3 regions of the Paenibacillus sp. Cedars genome follow, and region 1 is predicted to be linked to each of the others. Evidence: a T-box and tRNA genes for the amino acid it is inferred to sense, from the RefSeq annotation. Region 1 holds a T-box; the other regions hold tRNA genes.
What was found. A T-box is a leader RNA that pairs with one kind of tRNA and senses whether it is charged. The one in region 1 lies ahead of metG (methionine--tRNA ligase), so its partner is inferred to be a tRNA-Met.
Positions count from the first base shown of each region.

Region 2: it encodes a tRNA-Met, which carries the amino acid that the T-box ahead of metG (methionine--tRNA ligase) is inferred to sense. The anticodon was not compared.
Region 3: it encodes a tRNA-Met, which carries the amino acid that the T-box ahead of metG (methionine--tRNA ligase) is inferred to sense. The anticodon was not compared.

Region 1 covers NZ_CP020866.1:5,660,173-5,665,191, forward strand. Annotated here, with positions in the region: gene metG (methionine--tRNA ligase) at 356-1,996, opposite strand; T-box leader at 2,042-2,312, opposite strand; gene B9D94_RS27295 (sigma factor-like helix-turn-helix DNA-binding protein) at 2,388-2,684, opposite strand; gene B9D94_RS27300 (ArsR/SmtB family transcription factor) at 3,367-4,290, shown strand; gene B9D94_RS27305 (DUF4181 domain-containing protein) at 4,304-4,663, shown strand; gene B9D94_RS27310 (glycoside hydrolase family 30 protein) at 4,796-5,019, opposite strand, start outside.
Region 2 covers NZ_CP020866.1:465,052-470,070, reverse strand. Annotated here, with positions in the region: gene B9D94_RS03750 (PspA/IM30 family protein) at 1-271, opposite strand, end outside; gene B9D94_RS03745 (hypothetical protein) at 345-644, opposite strand; tRNA gene B9D94_RS03740 (tRNA-Leu) at 1,285-1,364, opposite strand; tRNA gene B9D94_RS03735 (tRNA-Arg) at 1,372-1,448, opposite strand; tRNA gene B9D94_RS03730 (tRNA-Cys) at 1,461-1,534, opposite strand; tRNA gene B9D94_RS03725 (tRNA-Gly) at 1,546-1,620, opposite strand; tRNA gene B9D94_RS03720 (tRNA-Gln) at 1,636-1,710, opposite strand; tRNA gene B9D94_RS03715 (tRNA-His) at 1,729-1,804, opposite strand; tRNA gene B9D94_RS03710 (tRNA-His) at 1,851-1,923, opposite strand; tRNA gene B9D94_RS03705 (tRNA-Trp) at 1,946-2,019, opposite strand; tRNA gene B9D94_RS03700 (tRNA-Tyr) at 2,026-2,110, opposite strand; tRNA gene B9D94_RS03695 (tRNA-Thr) at 2,115-2,190, opposite strand; tRNA gene B9D94_RS03690 (tRNA-Phe) at 2,212-2,287, opposite strand; tRNA gene B9D94_RS03685 (tRNA-Asp) at 2,356-2,432, opposite strand; tRNA gene B9D94_RS03680 (tRNA-Met) at 2,464-2,540, opposite strand; tRNA gene B9D94_RS03675 (tRNA-Val) at 2,560-2,635, opposite strand; tRNA gene B9D94_RS03670 (tRNA-Glu) at 2,701-2,775, opposite strand; tRNA gene B9D94_RS03665 (tRNA-Ser) at 2,792-2,883, opposite strand; tRNA gene B9D94_RS03660 (tRNA-Asn) at 2,887-2,962, opposite strand; rRNA gene B9D94_RS03655 (23S ribosomal RNA) at 3,036-5,019, opposite strand, start outside.
Region 3 covers NZ_CP020866.1:4,322,428-4,327,446, reverse strand. Annotated here, with positions in the region: rRNA gene B9D94_RS21720 (23S ribosomal RNA) at 1-1,391, shown strand, start outside; rRNA gene rrf (5S ribosomal RNA) at 1,607-1,723, shown strand; tRNA gene B9D94_RS21710 (tRNA-Asn) at 1,734-1,809, shown strand; tRNA gene B9D94_RS21705 (tRNA-Ser) at 1,813-1,904, shown strand; tRNA gene B9D94_RS21700 (tRNA-Glu) at 1,922-1,996, shown strand; tRNA gene B9D94_RS21695 (tRNA-Val) at 2,048-2,123, shown strand; tRNA gene B9D94_RS21690 (tRNA-Met) at 2,143-2,219, shown strand; tRNA gene B9D94_RS21685 (tRNA-Asp) at 2,253-2,329, shown strand; tRNA gene B9D94_RS21680 (tRNA-Lys) at 2,465-2,540, shown strand; tRNA gene B9D94_RS21675 (tRNA-Gly) at 2,582-2,656, shown strand; tRNA gene B9D94_RS21670 (tRNA-Arg) at 2,661-2,737, shown strand; tRNA gene B9D94_RS21665 (tRNA-Leu) at 2,789-2,868, shown strand; tRNA gene B9D94_RS21660 (tRNA-Pro) at 2,877-2,950, shown strand; gene B9D94_RS21655 (BofC C-terminal domain-containing protein) at 3,098-3,811, shown strand; gene ruvC (crossover junction endodeoxyribonuclease RuvC) at 4,025-4,528, shown strand; gene ruvA (Holliday junction branch migration protein RuvA) at 4,525-5,019, shown strand, end outside.

The DNA.
Region 1 (5,019 bases):
CACCCTAAGTCATACAGAGCACATAAACCCTAAGGTCCTCATAAAGAGCACATTAGCTCTTAGGGCGATCGTACAGAGCACATCTAACCACTAGGGTCATTGCAGAGTATATAAATCCTAAGGTCATCGTACAGAGTACAAACCCCCAAGGGTCATCCTACAAAGTTACAAAGTACATAAATCCCCCAAGTCATCGCACGGAACACAAAATCCCCTAAAGTCATCATACAAAGCACATAATCCCTAGGACTCGTCGTACGAAGCACATACTCAACGGATTCAGCACCCGCTCTCCCAACTCCATCTGCCTCAACCTTCCTTCAAGATTTAAGGAGGCGGAACCCTTCCGCCCCCCTCAGAAGGACAACCCCTCCAGCCTGCGGGTCTCCTCCTCAATCCGGCTTGTATCGATACGTTCAAACAAGAGCTCCACGTGATGGAGGGGCTCGCCAGCCGGAACATTGCACCAATTCCACGCTGCTGGCTTCAACGAGAGAAAGCCTCTTATTTTCTCACAGGAAAACGGGATAAACGGCTGCAGCAGATTCGTCAGGTTAGCGATGATCTGAACACAGGTGAAGAGGGTATCCCCGCAAGCTTCGCGATCCTCCTTGACCTGAATCCATGGCTTGCGCTCATCAAAATATTTGTTCGCATGACGTACCGTACTAAAAATTAATTCCAGCGCCTCCTTCAATCGCCCCTCTTCGATGAGCGTTCCGGCCTCCCGGTACAATGACTCCATACGTCTCTGCCACTCTTCAGTTATGCGCCCTTCGGGTACCTTCCCGTCAAACGATTTGTTCACAAACACCAAAGTTCGATTCACGAGATTCCCAAAAGCTCCAAGCAGCTCGCCATTATGGCTATGAATGAACTCCCGCCAGGAAAAATCGGTATCCCGCTTCTCGGGACCGTTCGCAATGAGGAAGTAGCGGATCGAATCCGGCTGATAGCGACTTAGCAAATCCGGTACCCAGATCGCCCAGTTCCGACTGGTCGAGAACTTCTTCCCTTCCAGCGTCATGTACTCACAGGAAATGATCCGATCCGGCACATGCAGTCCTCCGGCACCCTTAAGCAGCGCTGGCCAGATCAATGTGTGAAACGGGATATTGTCTTTCCCATGAACATAATAAGCTGTTATATCCTCCCTCTCTTTCAGCCAAAAGGACTCCCAATCGCCGCCCGTTTCCGCGGCCCACTGCTTGCTGGCGGATAGATAGCCGCTTACCGCCTCAATCCATACATAGATTTTCTTATCCTCGAAGCCAGGGACGGGTACATCCACTCCCCAAGTGAGATCCCTCGTCGCCGCCCGGTCCACAAGCCCTTCCTCCAGATATCTTCGAGTCAGCTGGATCGCATTCTCCCGCCAGCCCTTGGCGTTATTCAGGTCATCGGTGAGCTCTCCTTGAAAATGCGACAGCGAAACATAATAATGCTCGGTTGGCCGTTCTACTGGCGGGTTGCCGCAGATTTTGCAGGCTCTGTTACTCAGATCCGACGGATCCAGTAGGGTTGAACAGACGTCGCACTGGTCACCGCGAGCCCTGCTGCCGCATACCGGACAGTCTCCTTCCACATAACGGTCCGGCAGAAACCGCCGATCGGTCTCGCAATACGTCTGCTGGATCGTTTTCCGATACAGATGGCCGTTATCCAGCAGCTTCAGAAACAGCTCCTGAACCACGCCATGATGAAATTCCTGATCGGTTCGCGTATACAAATCGTAGGAAAAACCCAGCTGTTCGAAGCATTTCGCAAACTCTCCATGATACCGATCCGCAATATCCCGAGGCGTTACCCCCTCTTGAATCGCCTGCACCGCCACCGGCGTACCATGGCAATCGCTGCCGGACACATACAACACCTGCTCTCCCTTCGCGCGGAAATAACGTGCTAACACGTCGCCGGGCAGTAAGCTTGCGAGCCTCCCCAAATGTAAGGAACCGTTGGCATAAGGCCAGGCACCGCCGATAAAAATGTTTGTCATATCGTTCATCCTCCTTTTTATGGACAACAAAAAAAGCCCTCATCCCAAAGGGACGAGAGCTTGTCGCTCACGTGGTACCACCCAATTTCATTCATGCCTCGCGGCACTCACCTCTTCGGGTACGGCGCGAATCATCGCGGGTATACCCTAGCATGTTAACGGATGCGGGTTCCGGCACAGCCTACAACCCGCTTACGGGTTTCGGTGCACAGCTCAGAGACCATGTTCCCAAGGTTCTTTCCTTACCCCTTTTCACCAGCCGGGGCTCTCTGTTCAAAGACGTCGCCAAGGTACTCTTTCTCTTCATTGCTTTTGCTTGATTTATTCAAGTTATTGGAGATAATACCCGATCCTAACTCAAGAAGTCAAGAGGAAGGAGGCGAGGCCTTTCTTACTTTCGTCTACCGTCCCGCAGCGCCCCCACTTTCTTGCCCAGCATGATATTCAATTTCTTGCGGGCTCTGCTCATGCGATTCCGTACATTGACAGGCTCAATCTGAAGGACTTCCGCTATTTCCAAGGTGTTGAATTTCTCATAGTAATACAAATACATCGGCTGTCTCAAGGTTTCAGGCAATGCAAGCACAGCGGACAGCAGAGCATCGCCTGGATCCTCACTACCAATAGCCAATTCCGGAGGTGTCTGCATGGTGCATTCGCTTAAACGATCCCTAGAAAGAAAGTCCATCGATATCAGCTCCATTTCGTCATAGGTTGATCCATTCTTCCTTATCACCCCTTTAAGGTTGAACTTAGGCCCGCTTACTGATCGGTCGAAATGGCCTTACATAGCGTAGTTCAGGAGTTGATTGGCCGGTCTTTGAGGACCGTGGTTCCGCTATTTTGCTGTTTTCTGCTGGTTTGTAACATTATGAGGACAAGAGATCCGTTATTTCAGGATTTTCGATGATTAATCCTCGATTCTGGCACATTAACGGAACCTGTGTCCGTGTGGACAGGAAAATAGAGTGGTTTTTAGCGAATAACGGAACCTGTGTCCGAGTGGATAGGAAAATAGAGAGGTTTTCAGCGAATAATGGAACCTGTGTCCGACTGGACGAAAGTGGACCGCAGTGTCAGGAATAAAGCACCCCATGTCGGGTTATCGAGATCAAGCTCCGGACTTGCCTGTATTTCCAAGCCTCTCCAGCCTCCTGATCCCGCTCCATCTGCTGCTGCCGTATGAGGTAATCCACAACAAATCAATTGTTCATCCCCACCTCTCTCCTTTCCCTGCCCATAAGTTCATATTTTTTTGAACTAATTAATTTAGTTCAATTATATACAAACCAATAATAAGTTCAATATTTATTTTTCCCAGGTTGTGGTATCCTAAAAACGGATAGATGAGCCCTTGAAGGAGAATGACCATGACCTTAATCAGAATTGACTATTCGCCTGTTCACGAGCTGGTAACCAGCTTGTTCGCATATACAGACAATAAAAATCAACTGCACGATCTCGGCAATAAATGGAGGAAGGAAATTGAGAAGAAGCTGCCTGCATCTTTTAAGAAGAAGCTGGAAGAGCTGAACCTGTACGAAACCATTGCTTATCTGCATCTGATCATTGTCGACAGCCCGGAAAAAGACAACGTCGAGCGGTTTCTCAGCTGGTTCAAAAGCTTAGGCGAAGGTCAGTTGTATGAGCTCTTGGCGCCTTATCTTGAGGATGGAATACCCATGGGGCTTAAAACGTTCCGTGACCTTAGCCATGAGATCATGTTAGAGTGGCAACAGGCCTATACCATCCCGCCTGAGATTCATGAATTACTGGGGCGCTCCGCCGCACGTATGGAACAATTGAAGCCACAACTTTCATACATCGATCTGATTGATGAAGCAACGAGCGGCATTGTGCTGGATTCCTCAGACGAATACAACGGCCTGCTTCTCATCCCCACCTATCACATCAAGCCGCTGAACCGGCTGGACTTTGTGAGCAATCAACTCATCGTTAGCTATGCCGTAGACGATGAGCAGATTGACGAGGATACACCAACCAATCAGCTGCTGCGCATGACCAAGGGATTGGCTGACGAGAAGAGGCTGACGCTGCTGCACATTTTGGCTAACGGACCGGTCACATTTACCGAATTGCAGCAGAAGACCAAGCTCTCCAAGAGCAATCTCCACTATCACCTGTCCCTGCTCAAAACCGCGGGGCTCTTGCGAATGCATTTCAAAATGCCAAACGAAAAATATAAATACAGCGCAAGACCCGAGTCATTCAATCAACTGAAGGGTTTACTGGAGTCTTATGTGTTCGGACTTACAGGCTACAATGATCGGTGAGGAGGAATAATGGGTGTTTATCATCTTTGTAGGTGCGGTCCTCGGCGTCATGCAAACGTTATTGAACTTCATTATCGTTGACAAAGAAGAAAGCAAGTTCAAAAAAATGTACGATACCGCCGGAGCCTCATATTATTTCCGCGGAAGCGTGATCTTCTTCATCGTGATTATCGGAATTGCAATCATCGGCTTCTTGGACATAATCACGGCGGCAGCTATTCAGCGGATGTTTCTCGTCTCCCTGATTATTGCTCTGGCCCTTCGCGCGTATATGGAATGGAAGTACCTCCGCAATACGAACCAGCATAAAGCCACGCTGATCCTATTAGGCACCCTGCTTCTTTTTTCTGTATTTTTCTTTTTGTTAAAATAAGTTCATGCTCATCACAAAAAAGCCTGGAACACAAGATTCCAGGCTCCAAGCTGCCGAGGACATCCCGGCGGCTGTTTTTTATAGTTCCGTACGAATATGGAGCCGACCGCTAATCTCGACTCTGTTCGTTCACTAGCTGTTCGCCAGCATGACAGTCAGAGCGCTCTTGGCCGGCATCTCCAGCTGCAATGCCTCTTCCCCGCGCAGCTGGATCGCCACGCTCTCCGGTGCCTCGCTGTCGTTGAACAATACGGCTGCGATTGAACCATCCGTATTCTTGAAGGCAACAGAGCGGATCAGATCATTGCTGGTGGAAGCAACACGCAGCGCTTTCGGACGGACACATTTGCTGAAAT
Region 2 (5,019 bases), 1.2 Mb from region 1:
ATGCAAGTTTGGCAAGATGATCTTCACCGGCCTTCAGTGCGAGCAATGCCTGCTCTTCACGTTTATAGCGCATGGTTTCTGCTTGATCCACCTGCTGTTTCAGCTGTCTGGAATGTACTTGGCATTGCTGCTGCAGTTTCTCTGCTTCTGCAATGTCCTGTCTGGTTGAATGAAGGAACTGGTCGATCAAACGAACCGGATCCTGGCTCTGTTCAAGCTTTTCATTCAATGTTGCAACGGTTATGTCTCTTATCCGCCGGAAAACACTCATATTGGCTTAGTCCTCCTCTTCTATCGCGATCATTATCTGGCTGTTTATGCCTGCCATTCATTATTGTGTTATATCAGTAACGTGGTCTGCCATTCTTCAATCTGGACACCCCGTAGATGATTAAGATGATTCCAAAGATCGGACCGATCAACCAGGAGAGTTTACCCATCAACCAGATCACACCGATACCGAGAATAATCCATCCGATTAAGGTATTTCCTCTACGGATCCCGTAATATCCCAAAGCGACCATCAGCACTGGAATTAGAAGACTGAACAACCATCCGAGCAGAGGACCGAATATTCCCAGGAGAACCAATATCCCTAAACCAATCAACAGGATACTTATTCCATTTCCTTTTGAATTCCTCATTTATGCACCGCCTTTCTGTTATTTGATTGTTGTTTCTTTTGTTCAACCTTATGACTCTATTCTAGGTAATTTCAAGATGAACTAAAACGGCCTGCGGACGGTTTTTGAACCTAGACCTAAGTCGGGGCCACCTACAGACCTGCGTCCAACCCTTACACTAGATCTGCTCTAAGCTCATTCCATGGGATGTATCATTACCATCGAGAGCATAGCTCTACTGCTGTCTGATTACCTTAGAGCAGTGCTAAAAGTGTCGGTTTAGAAAGGATCTATACCGCGGGTCGCGTAATATGTCCTGATTTACAAAGGCCTTGTAAGAAAATCAAAGATATTCATTTGATTGAAAGCACTGGAATTAAACGTGTCCCGGATTAGTGAGGGGATTAATACCACGTAAAGAAATACGATAGTGTATTAAAAAGGGGGAGTTAAAGGTATGCAGTTAAAGGTTTGCAGTTAAAGGTTTGCAGTTAAAGGCATGCAGTTAGGTGCAATTCAGGAGCTGCCTACATACTGAGGAGCATTACATCAGTCCCTATCATAAAAAGCAACGGAGGCTTAGCGTGGAGTAACTAACCTAACAAAAGATCAATACGAAAAAAGGAATGCAGACGTTTATAGTCTGCATTCCTTTTGATGATGCCGGTGAAGGGACTCGAACCCCCACGGTTTCCCTCACGATTTTGAGTCGCGCGCGTCTGCCAATTCCGCCACACCGGCTTACTGATGGCGTGCCCTAAGAGATTCGAACTCCTGACCTTTTGATTCGTAGTCAAACGCTCTATCCAGCTGAGCTAAGGGCACATAAGTTTGTAATGGAGGCGCCACCCAGATTCGAACTGGGGATAAAGCTTTTGCAGAGCTGTGCCTTACCACTTGGCTATGGCGCCAGAAACAAAAATGGAGCGGACGACGGGAATCGAACCCGCGACCCTCGCCTTGGCAAGGCGATGCTCTACCGCTGAGCCACGTCCGCTTATTAAAAAATCAATGGCTGGGGATATAGGATTCGAACCTATGCATGACGGAGTCAAAGTCCGTTGCCTTACCGCTTGGCTAATCCCCAACATTTTTTAAAAAACTATGGGGCGACCGATGGGTCTCGAACCCACGAATGCCGGAACCACAATCCGGTGCGTTAACCCCTTCGCCACGATCGCCATAATGTAATAGTTTTTTCTAGAGAATAATCATAATGAAGTAATGGGCGACCGATGGGTCTCGAACCCACGAATGCCGGAACCACAATCCGGTGCGTTAACCCCTTCGCCACGATCGCCAAGTTCATTATAAGTATTCAATGGCAGGGGCAGCAGGAATTGAACCCACACCAACGGTTTTGGAGACCGTTGTTCTACCTTTAAACTATGCCCCTAAAAACTGGTGGAGGATGATGGATTCGAACCACCGAACTCGAAGAGAGCAGATTTACAGTCTGCCGTGTTTAGCCACTTCACTAATCCTCCATAATGGTGCCGGCGAGAGGACTTGAACCCCCAACCTACTGATTACAAGTCAGTTGCTCTACCAATTGAGCTACACCGGCATACACAATTATAAAATTACATGGTGGCTCGGGACGGAATCGAACCGCCGACACGAGGATTTTCAGTCCTCTGCTCTACCGACTGAGCTACCGAGCCTTAGTTCTTCGCGAACTTCGACGAAACCCATATCGGATACTCATCTTATCCCTGAAGCTTGTAAATAATGGCGGAACTGACGGGATTCGAACCCGCGATCTCCTGCGTGACAGGCAGGCATGTTAGGCCTCTACACCACAGTTCCATAAGGTATGATCACTATAAGTGATATAAATTGGTTGCGGGGACAGGATTTGAACCTGTGACCTTCGGGTTATGAGCCCGACGAGCTACCGAACTGCTCCACCCCGCGTCATTAAAAGGTGTATATATGGTGGAGGCTGAGGGGTTCGAACCCCCGACCCTCTGCTTGTAAGGCAGATGCTCTCCCAGCTGAGCTAAGCCTCCGTAACAAAAGCGACCTTTATCGTACCAAATTTCGGCACAAGAAGCAAGTATTTTTTTGAATATAATGGTGACCCGTAGGGGATTCGAACCCCTGTTACCTCCGTGAAAGGGAGGTGTCTTAACCCCTTGACCAACGGGCCTTGCTTGAAATAATAGTGGCGGAGAGAGAGGGATTCGAACCCTCGAGACGCTTTTGGCGCCTACACGATTTCCAATCGTGCTCCTTCGGCCAACTCGGACACCTCTCCGTATGGCTCCCCGAACAGGACTCGAACCTGTGACAACTCGATTAACAGTCGAGTGCTCTACCAACTGAGCTATCAGGGAACAATATTCAATTCAGATGCTTAATCACCTGAAAACTAGATACGAAACGAAGTTGCAGCACATTGAAATATGTTTGGATAAGCCCTCGACCGATTAGTATTGGTCAGCTCCATGCATTGCTGCACTTCCACCTCCAACCTATCTACCTCGTCGTCTTCAAGGGGTCTTACTAGTTGGGAAATCTCATCTTGAGGGGGGCTTCACGCTTAGATGCTTTCAGCGCTTATCCCTTCCGTACGTAGCTACCCAGCCATGCTCCTGGCGGAACAACTGGTGCACCAGCGGTACGTCCATCCCGGTCCTCTCGTACTAAGGACAGCTCCTCTCAAATTTCCTACGCCCACGACAGATAGGGACCGAACTGTCTCACGACGTTCTGAACCCAGCTCGCGTACCGCTTTAATGGGCGAACAGCCCAACCCTTGGGACCTACTTCAGCCCCAGGATGCGATGAGCCGACATCGAGGTGCCAAACCTCCCCGTCGATGTGGACTCTTGGGGGAGATAAGCCTGTTATCCCCAGGGTAGCTTTTATCCGTTGAGCGATGGCCCTTCCATGCGGTACCACCGGATCACTAAGCCCGACTTTCGTCCCTGCTCGACTTGTAGGTCTCGCAGTCAAGCTCCCTTATGCCTTTGCACTCTTCGAATGATTTCCAACCATTCTGAGGGAACCTTGGGGCGCCTCCGTTACTCTTTAGGAGGCGACCGCCCCAGTCAAACTGCCCGCCTGACACTGTCCTCGCACCGGATCACGGTACCAAGTTAGAACCTAGATACGATCAGGGTGGTATCCCAACGTCGCCTCCACACAAGCTGGCGCTCATGCTTCGAAGGCTCCCACCTATCCTGTACAGATCGTACCCAAATCCAATATCAAGCTGCAGTAAAGCTCCATGGGGTCTTTCCGTCTTGTCGCGGGTAACCTGCATCTTCACAGGTATTAAAATTTCACCGGATCTCTCGTTGAGACAGCGCCCAAGTCGTTACGCCATTCGTGCGGGTCAGAATTTACCTGACAAGGAATTTCGCTACCTTAGGACCGTTATAGTTACGGCCGCCGTTTACTGGGGCTTCGGTTCACAGCTTCGGATTGCTCCTAACCGCTCCCCTTAACCTTCCAGCACCGGGCAGGCGTCAGCCCGTATACTTCGCCTTACGGCTTCGCACAGACCTGTGTTTTTGCTAAACAGTCGCTTGGGCCTTTTCACTGCGGCCCCCTCGGGCTATTCACCCTACCGAGGCACCCCTTCTCCCGAAGTTACGGGGTCATTTTGCCGAGTTCCTTAACGAGAGTTCTTCCGCGCGCCTTAGAATTCTCTTCTCGCCTACCTGTGTCGGTTTGCGGTACGGGCACCTTCACCTGACTAGAGGCTTTTCTTGGCAGTGTGAGATCATGACCTTCGCTACTATAATTTTCACTCCCCATCACAGCCCAGCCTTATCGATGTGCGGATTTGCCTACACATCAGCCTCACTGCTTGGACGGACATCCATCAGTCCGCGTCACTACCCTCCTGCGTCACCCCATCGTTCATAACGGTTTACGGTGGTACAGGAATTTCAACCTGTTGTCCTTCGATTACGCCTTTCGGCCTCACCTTAGGTCCCGACTTACCCTGAGCGGACGAGCCTTCCTCAGGAAACCTTGGGCTTTCGGCGGATCAGATTCTCACTGATCTTTTCGTTACTCATACCGGCATTCTCACTTGTATGCTGTCCAGCGCTCCTTACGGTACACCTTCAACCTACATACAACGCTCCCCTACCCCTGATACAAATGTATCAAGCCATAGCTTCGGTGGTGTGTTTAGCCCCGTTACATTTTCGGCGCAGAGTCACTCGACCAGTGAGCTATTACGCACTCTTTAAATGGTGGCTGCTTCTAAGCCAACATCCTGGTTGTCTGTGCAACTCCACATCCTTTCCCACTTAACACACACTTGGGGACCTTAGCTGATGGTCTGGGCTGTTTCCCTTTTGACAATGGATCTTAGCACTCACTGTCTGACTCCCGGATATAAGTCTATGGCATTCGGAGTTTGACTGAGCTTGGT
Region 3 (5,019 bases), 1.3 Mb from region 1:
TAGGCAAATCCGCACATCGATAAGGCTGGGCTGTGATGGGGAGTGAAAATTACAGTAGCGAAGGTCATGATCTCACACTGCCAAGAAAAGCCTCTAGTCAGGTGAAGGTGCCCGTACCGCAAACCGACACAGGTAGGCGAGAAGAGAATTCTAAGGCGCGCGGAAGAACTCTCGTTAAGGAACTCGGCAAAATGACCCCGTAACTTCGGGAGAAGGGGTGCCTCGGTAGGGTGAATAGCCCGAGGGGGCCGCAGTGAAAAGGCCCAAGCGACTGTTTAGCAAAAACACAGGTCTGTGCGAAGCCGTAAGGCGAAGTATACGGGCTGACGCCTGCCCGGTGCTGGAAGGTTAAGGGGAGCGGTTAGGAGCAATCCGAAGCTGTGAACCGAAGCCCCAGTAAACGGCGGCCGTAACTATAACGGTCCTAAGGTAGCGAAATTCCTTGTCAGGTAAATTCTGACCCGCACGAATGGCGTAACGACTTGGGCGCTGTCTCAACGAGAGATCCGGTGAAATTTTAATACCTGTGAAGATGCAGGTTACCCGCGACAAGACGGAAAGACCCCATGGAGCTTTACTGCAGCTTGATATTGGATTTGGGTACGATCTGTACAGGATAGGTGGGAGCCTTTGAAGCATGAGCGCCAGCTTGTGTGGAGGCGACGTTGGGATACCACCCTGATCGTATCTAGGTTCTAACTTGGTACCGTGATCCGGTGCGAGGACAGTGTCAGGCGGGCAGTTTGACTGGGGCGGTCGCCTCCTAAAGAGTAACGGAGGCGCCCCAAGGTTCCCTCAGAATGGTTGGAAATCATTCGAAGAGTGCAAAGGCATAAGGGAGCTTGACTGCGAGACCTACAAGTCGAGCAGGGACGAAAGTCGGGCTTAGTGATCCGGTGGTACCGCATGGAAGGGCCATCGCTCAACGGATAAAAGCTACCCTGGGGATAACAGGCTTATCTCCCCCAAGAGTCCACATCGACGGGGAGGTTTGGCACCTCGATGTCGGCTCATCGCATCCTGGGGCTGAAGTAGGTCCCAAGGGTTGGGCTGTTCGCCCATTAAAGCGGTACGCGAGCTGGGTTCAGAACGTCGTGAGACAGTTCGGTCCCTATCTGTCGTGGGCGTAGGAAATTTGAGAGGAGCTGTCCTTAGTACGAGAGGACCGGGATGGACGTACCGCTGGTGCACCAGTTGTTCCGCCAGGAGCATGGCTGGGTAGCTACGTACGGAAGGGATAAGCGCTGAAAGCATCTAAGCGTGAAGCCCCCCTCAAGATGAGATTTCCCAACTAGTAAGACCCCTTGAAGACGACGAGGTAGATAGGTTGGAGGTGGAAGTGCAGCAATGCATGGAGCTGACCAATACTAATCGGTCGAGGGCTTATCCAAAAACACCCCAAAAAGTGAAGCTAAGCGTTGAAGCTGATGCCGAATACTTTTCGGGGACCCCGATACCACATCGGGTAATGCTACGGATATCTAATACACGCAAATTTCGTTTCGTATCTAGTTTTCAGGTGATCAAAACTGAATTGGAAGTGTACAAGTTATACTTGCAAGGAGGACGATCACGGCATTTGGCGATGCCGGATCCTGAATATACGTTTGGTGGCGATAGCGGAAGGGTTCCACGCGTACCCATACCGAACACGACCGTTAAGCCTTCCAGCGCCGATGGTACTTGGACCGCAGGGTCCCGGGAGAGTAGGACGTCGCCAAGCGAATACATATTCCCTGATAGCTCAGTTGGTAGAGCACTCGACTGTTAATCGAGTTGTCACAGGTTCGAGTCCTGTTCGGGGAGCCATACGGAGAGGTGTCCGAGTTGGTCGAAGGAGCACGATTGGAAATCGTGTAGGCGCCAAAAGCGTCTCGAGGGTTCGAATCCCTCTCTCTCCGCCAGCAAGGACTTCATATATGGCCCGTTGGTCAAGGGGTTAAGACACCTCCCTTTCACGGAGGTAACAGGGGTTCGAATCCCCTACGGGTCACCATTATCTATATTGCTTCTGGGGATGAGAATCCTATCATTATGAAATACAGTTGGAGGCTTAGCTCAGCTGGGAGAGCATCTGCCTTACAAGCAGAGGGTCGGGGGTTCGAACCCCTCAGCCTCCACCATATATACACCTTTTAATGACGCGGGGTGGAGCAGTTCGGTAGCTCGTCGGGCTCATAACCCGAAGGTCGTAGGTTCAAATCCTGCCCCCGCAACCAATTTAATCACTAGAATAAGTGATTAAGCCTCATGGAACTGTGGTGTAGAGGCCTAACATGCCTGCCTGTCACGCAGGAGATCGCGGGTTCGAATCCCGTCAGTTCCGCCATTCTTACAAGCTTCAGGGATGAGAACTCATATACTTGGGTTCGTCGAAGCATCATCTTCGTTAGCATAGACTTCGCAGTCTCGAACGAAGAGAGAGTATCCCGTCAGTTCCGCCATTCTTTACTCTTAGTAATAAGAGCCATTAGCTCAGTTGGTAGAGCACCTGACTTTTAATCAGGGTGTCGAAGGTTCGAGTCCTTCATGGCTCACCATTTTTACCAATGTGAGTACAGGATGGAATACATATTACATTGCGGACGTGGCTCAGCGGTAGAGCATCGCCTTGCCAAGGCGAGGGTCGCGGGTTCGATTCCCGTCGTCCGCTCCATTATGCGCCCTTAGCTCAGCTGGATAGAGCGTTTGACTACGAATCAAAAGGTCGGGAGTTCGAATCTCTCAGGGCGTGCCATTTTTCTTAAAAAAAATATTAAAATATTTGATTCATACAAAATTTCATTATGCCGGTGTGGCGGAATTGGCAGACGCGCGCGACTCAAAATCGTGAGGGAAACCGTGGGGGTTCGAGTCCCTTCACCGGCATTTATTAACGGGATGTAGCTCAGCTTGGTAGAGCACCTGGTTTGGGACCAGGGGGTCGCATGTTCAAATCGTGTCATCCCGATTCAAATAGAAAGACTGCTTTCAGATCATCTGAAAGCAGTCTTTCTTTGTTGCAGGTAGAAAATAATTCTAATTATAAATGCTTTGCTGAATAATTTGGCAGTGTCCCGGTCACAATATGAAAAACATTGAATAGAAGGGGATTACCTTGAGTGTTTTTCATTTTTTCAAGAAACTGTTCAGAAAACGCTGGAGACGCTGGAGACGCGCCATTTGGTCTTGTGCGATCGTTCTGATCGCAGGTGTCGTGATATGGTCCGGCCAGAATATAAAAGATCAGATGAAGAAGCTGCTCACGGCTACATCAGATGAAACACCACTGGCTGTGGAAACGATGCACTACCTGAAGATTGAAGACGACAAGCAGGAAGAGCGCATAGAGGATCAAAGGGAATTCATGCAGAAGTTGAATACGTCAAAGGGTAAGAAACATGTTCACGTTCGCATAACGTATGTGTGTGGCACCGAAGAACAAGATTTGGGACGGCTCACGCCAGACGGTATTTATGAATTGATGAATAAAAATCCTTTATGGCAGGGACGGTTGGATGATAAAGGCGAAGTCTGGCTGGAGCAAACCATTTCAGATCTTTCGCCAGCTTGTAAGAGACAAGCATATATTAGCGTCGATTCCAAAGGCAATTTAACGCTGTTTGATGGTCCGCCGGAAGAGGAGAAGGTCATGCGAACCTTTTTTCAGCTTGATGTCGGTTCGATGGAGTCTTCTTTGCCTAAGGATGTCATTAAGCAATTAGAAGACGGTATTCGTATTCAGGACATTGAAGAGTATAACAGTGTACTGTCAACCTTTAGCGACTACGCTCGGGATATGGCCGAGAATGTCATGAAGCCAAGCCCTTAAGTAGTTTCTGTTTTTGTATTTGCCGAATTAAGATAAAAAACTGCCCGAATCATTCGGGCAGTTTTTTGCGTTTCCGGGACAGCCGGAGAGAGCAAATATGAAAGTTATATTACGGCTAATCAAAGGTTTAAAGTTTTTCCTCAACTGAAGTCGATCTTTTGTTATAATGAGAGAACGATACATATGTTCGCTTCATCAGAGGAGAGATTGGTTTTGCGTATTTTAGGGATCGACCCGGGGATTGCGATTGTGGGTTTCGGGTTTGTAGATAAGGTTGGGAGCAAGGTGACTCCGGTGCAGTATGGCTGCATCCAGACGGAAGCCCATACACCGGATGAGGAGAGGCTGCTTCATGTATATGAAGGCATGCAGCAGCTTATTGATAAATACGAGCCTGAGGCTGTGGCATTTGAGAAATTGTTCTTTAACCGCAATGTAACGACGGCCATGTCGGTATCCCAAGCCAGAGGTGTTCTCATTCTTGCTGCCATCCAGCGGGGACTTCCGATTGCAGAGTATACACCGATGCAGGTGAAGCAGGCGATCGTCGGTTATGGCAAGGCAGAGAAGAAACAAGTTCAGGAGATGGTCAGGATGTTCCTGAAGCTGCAGAGCATCCCTAAACCTGACGATGTGGCAGATGCATTGGCGGTAGCGATTTGTCATGCGCATTCATATACACTTAATTCCAAGTTAAATGAGGTATTGCGAAAATGATCGATTTTTTACGGGGACAGGTTGTCCACTTAGAAAGTGAATATATTGTACTGGATGTTCAGGGAGTCGGATACCGCGTGTTCTGCCCGAATCCGTATGCTTTTGCGAAAACCGAAGGGACAGTGACGGTGTATACACACCATCATGTGCGTGATGATGCGATCCTATTGTTTGGCTTCCCGTCAAGGGAGGAGCAAAAATTATTCCGTAAACTCATTGAGGTTTCGGGGATCGGACCGCGCGTGGCCCTTGGCATTTTGGGTGGGGGGTCTCCGGACCATGTTGTTTCAGCGATCTATCAGGAGAACGTATCCTTTCTCGTCAAACTGCCAGGAATCGGTAAGAAAACAGCGCAGCGCATGATTCTGGATCTTAAGGATAAACTCGAAGGATTCGGCAATGCGACGATGATGACAGGACTTTTTGCAATACAGGAACCGGAAGCGGAGAATGATGGTTCGGCATGGTCAGAGGCTCGCGAGGGATTGAAG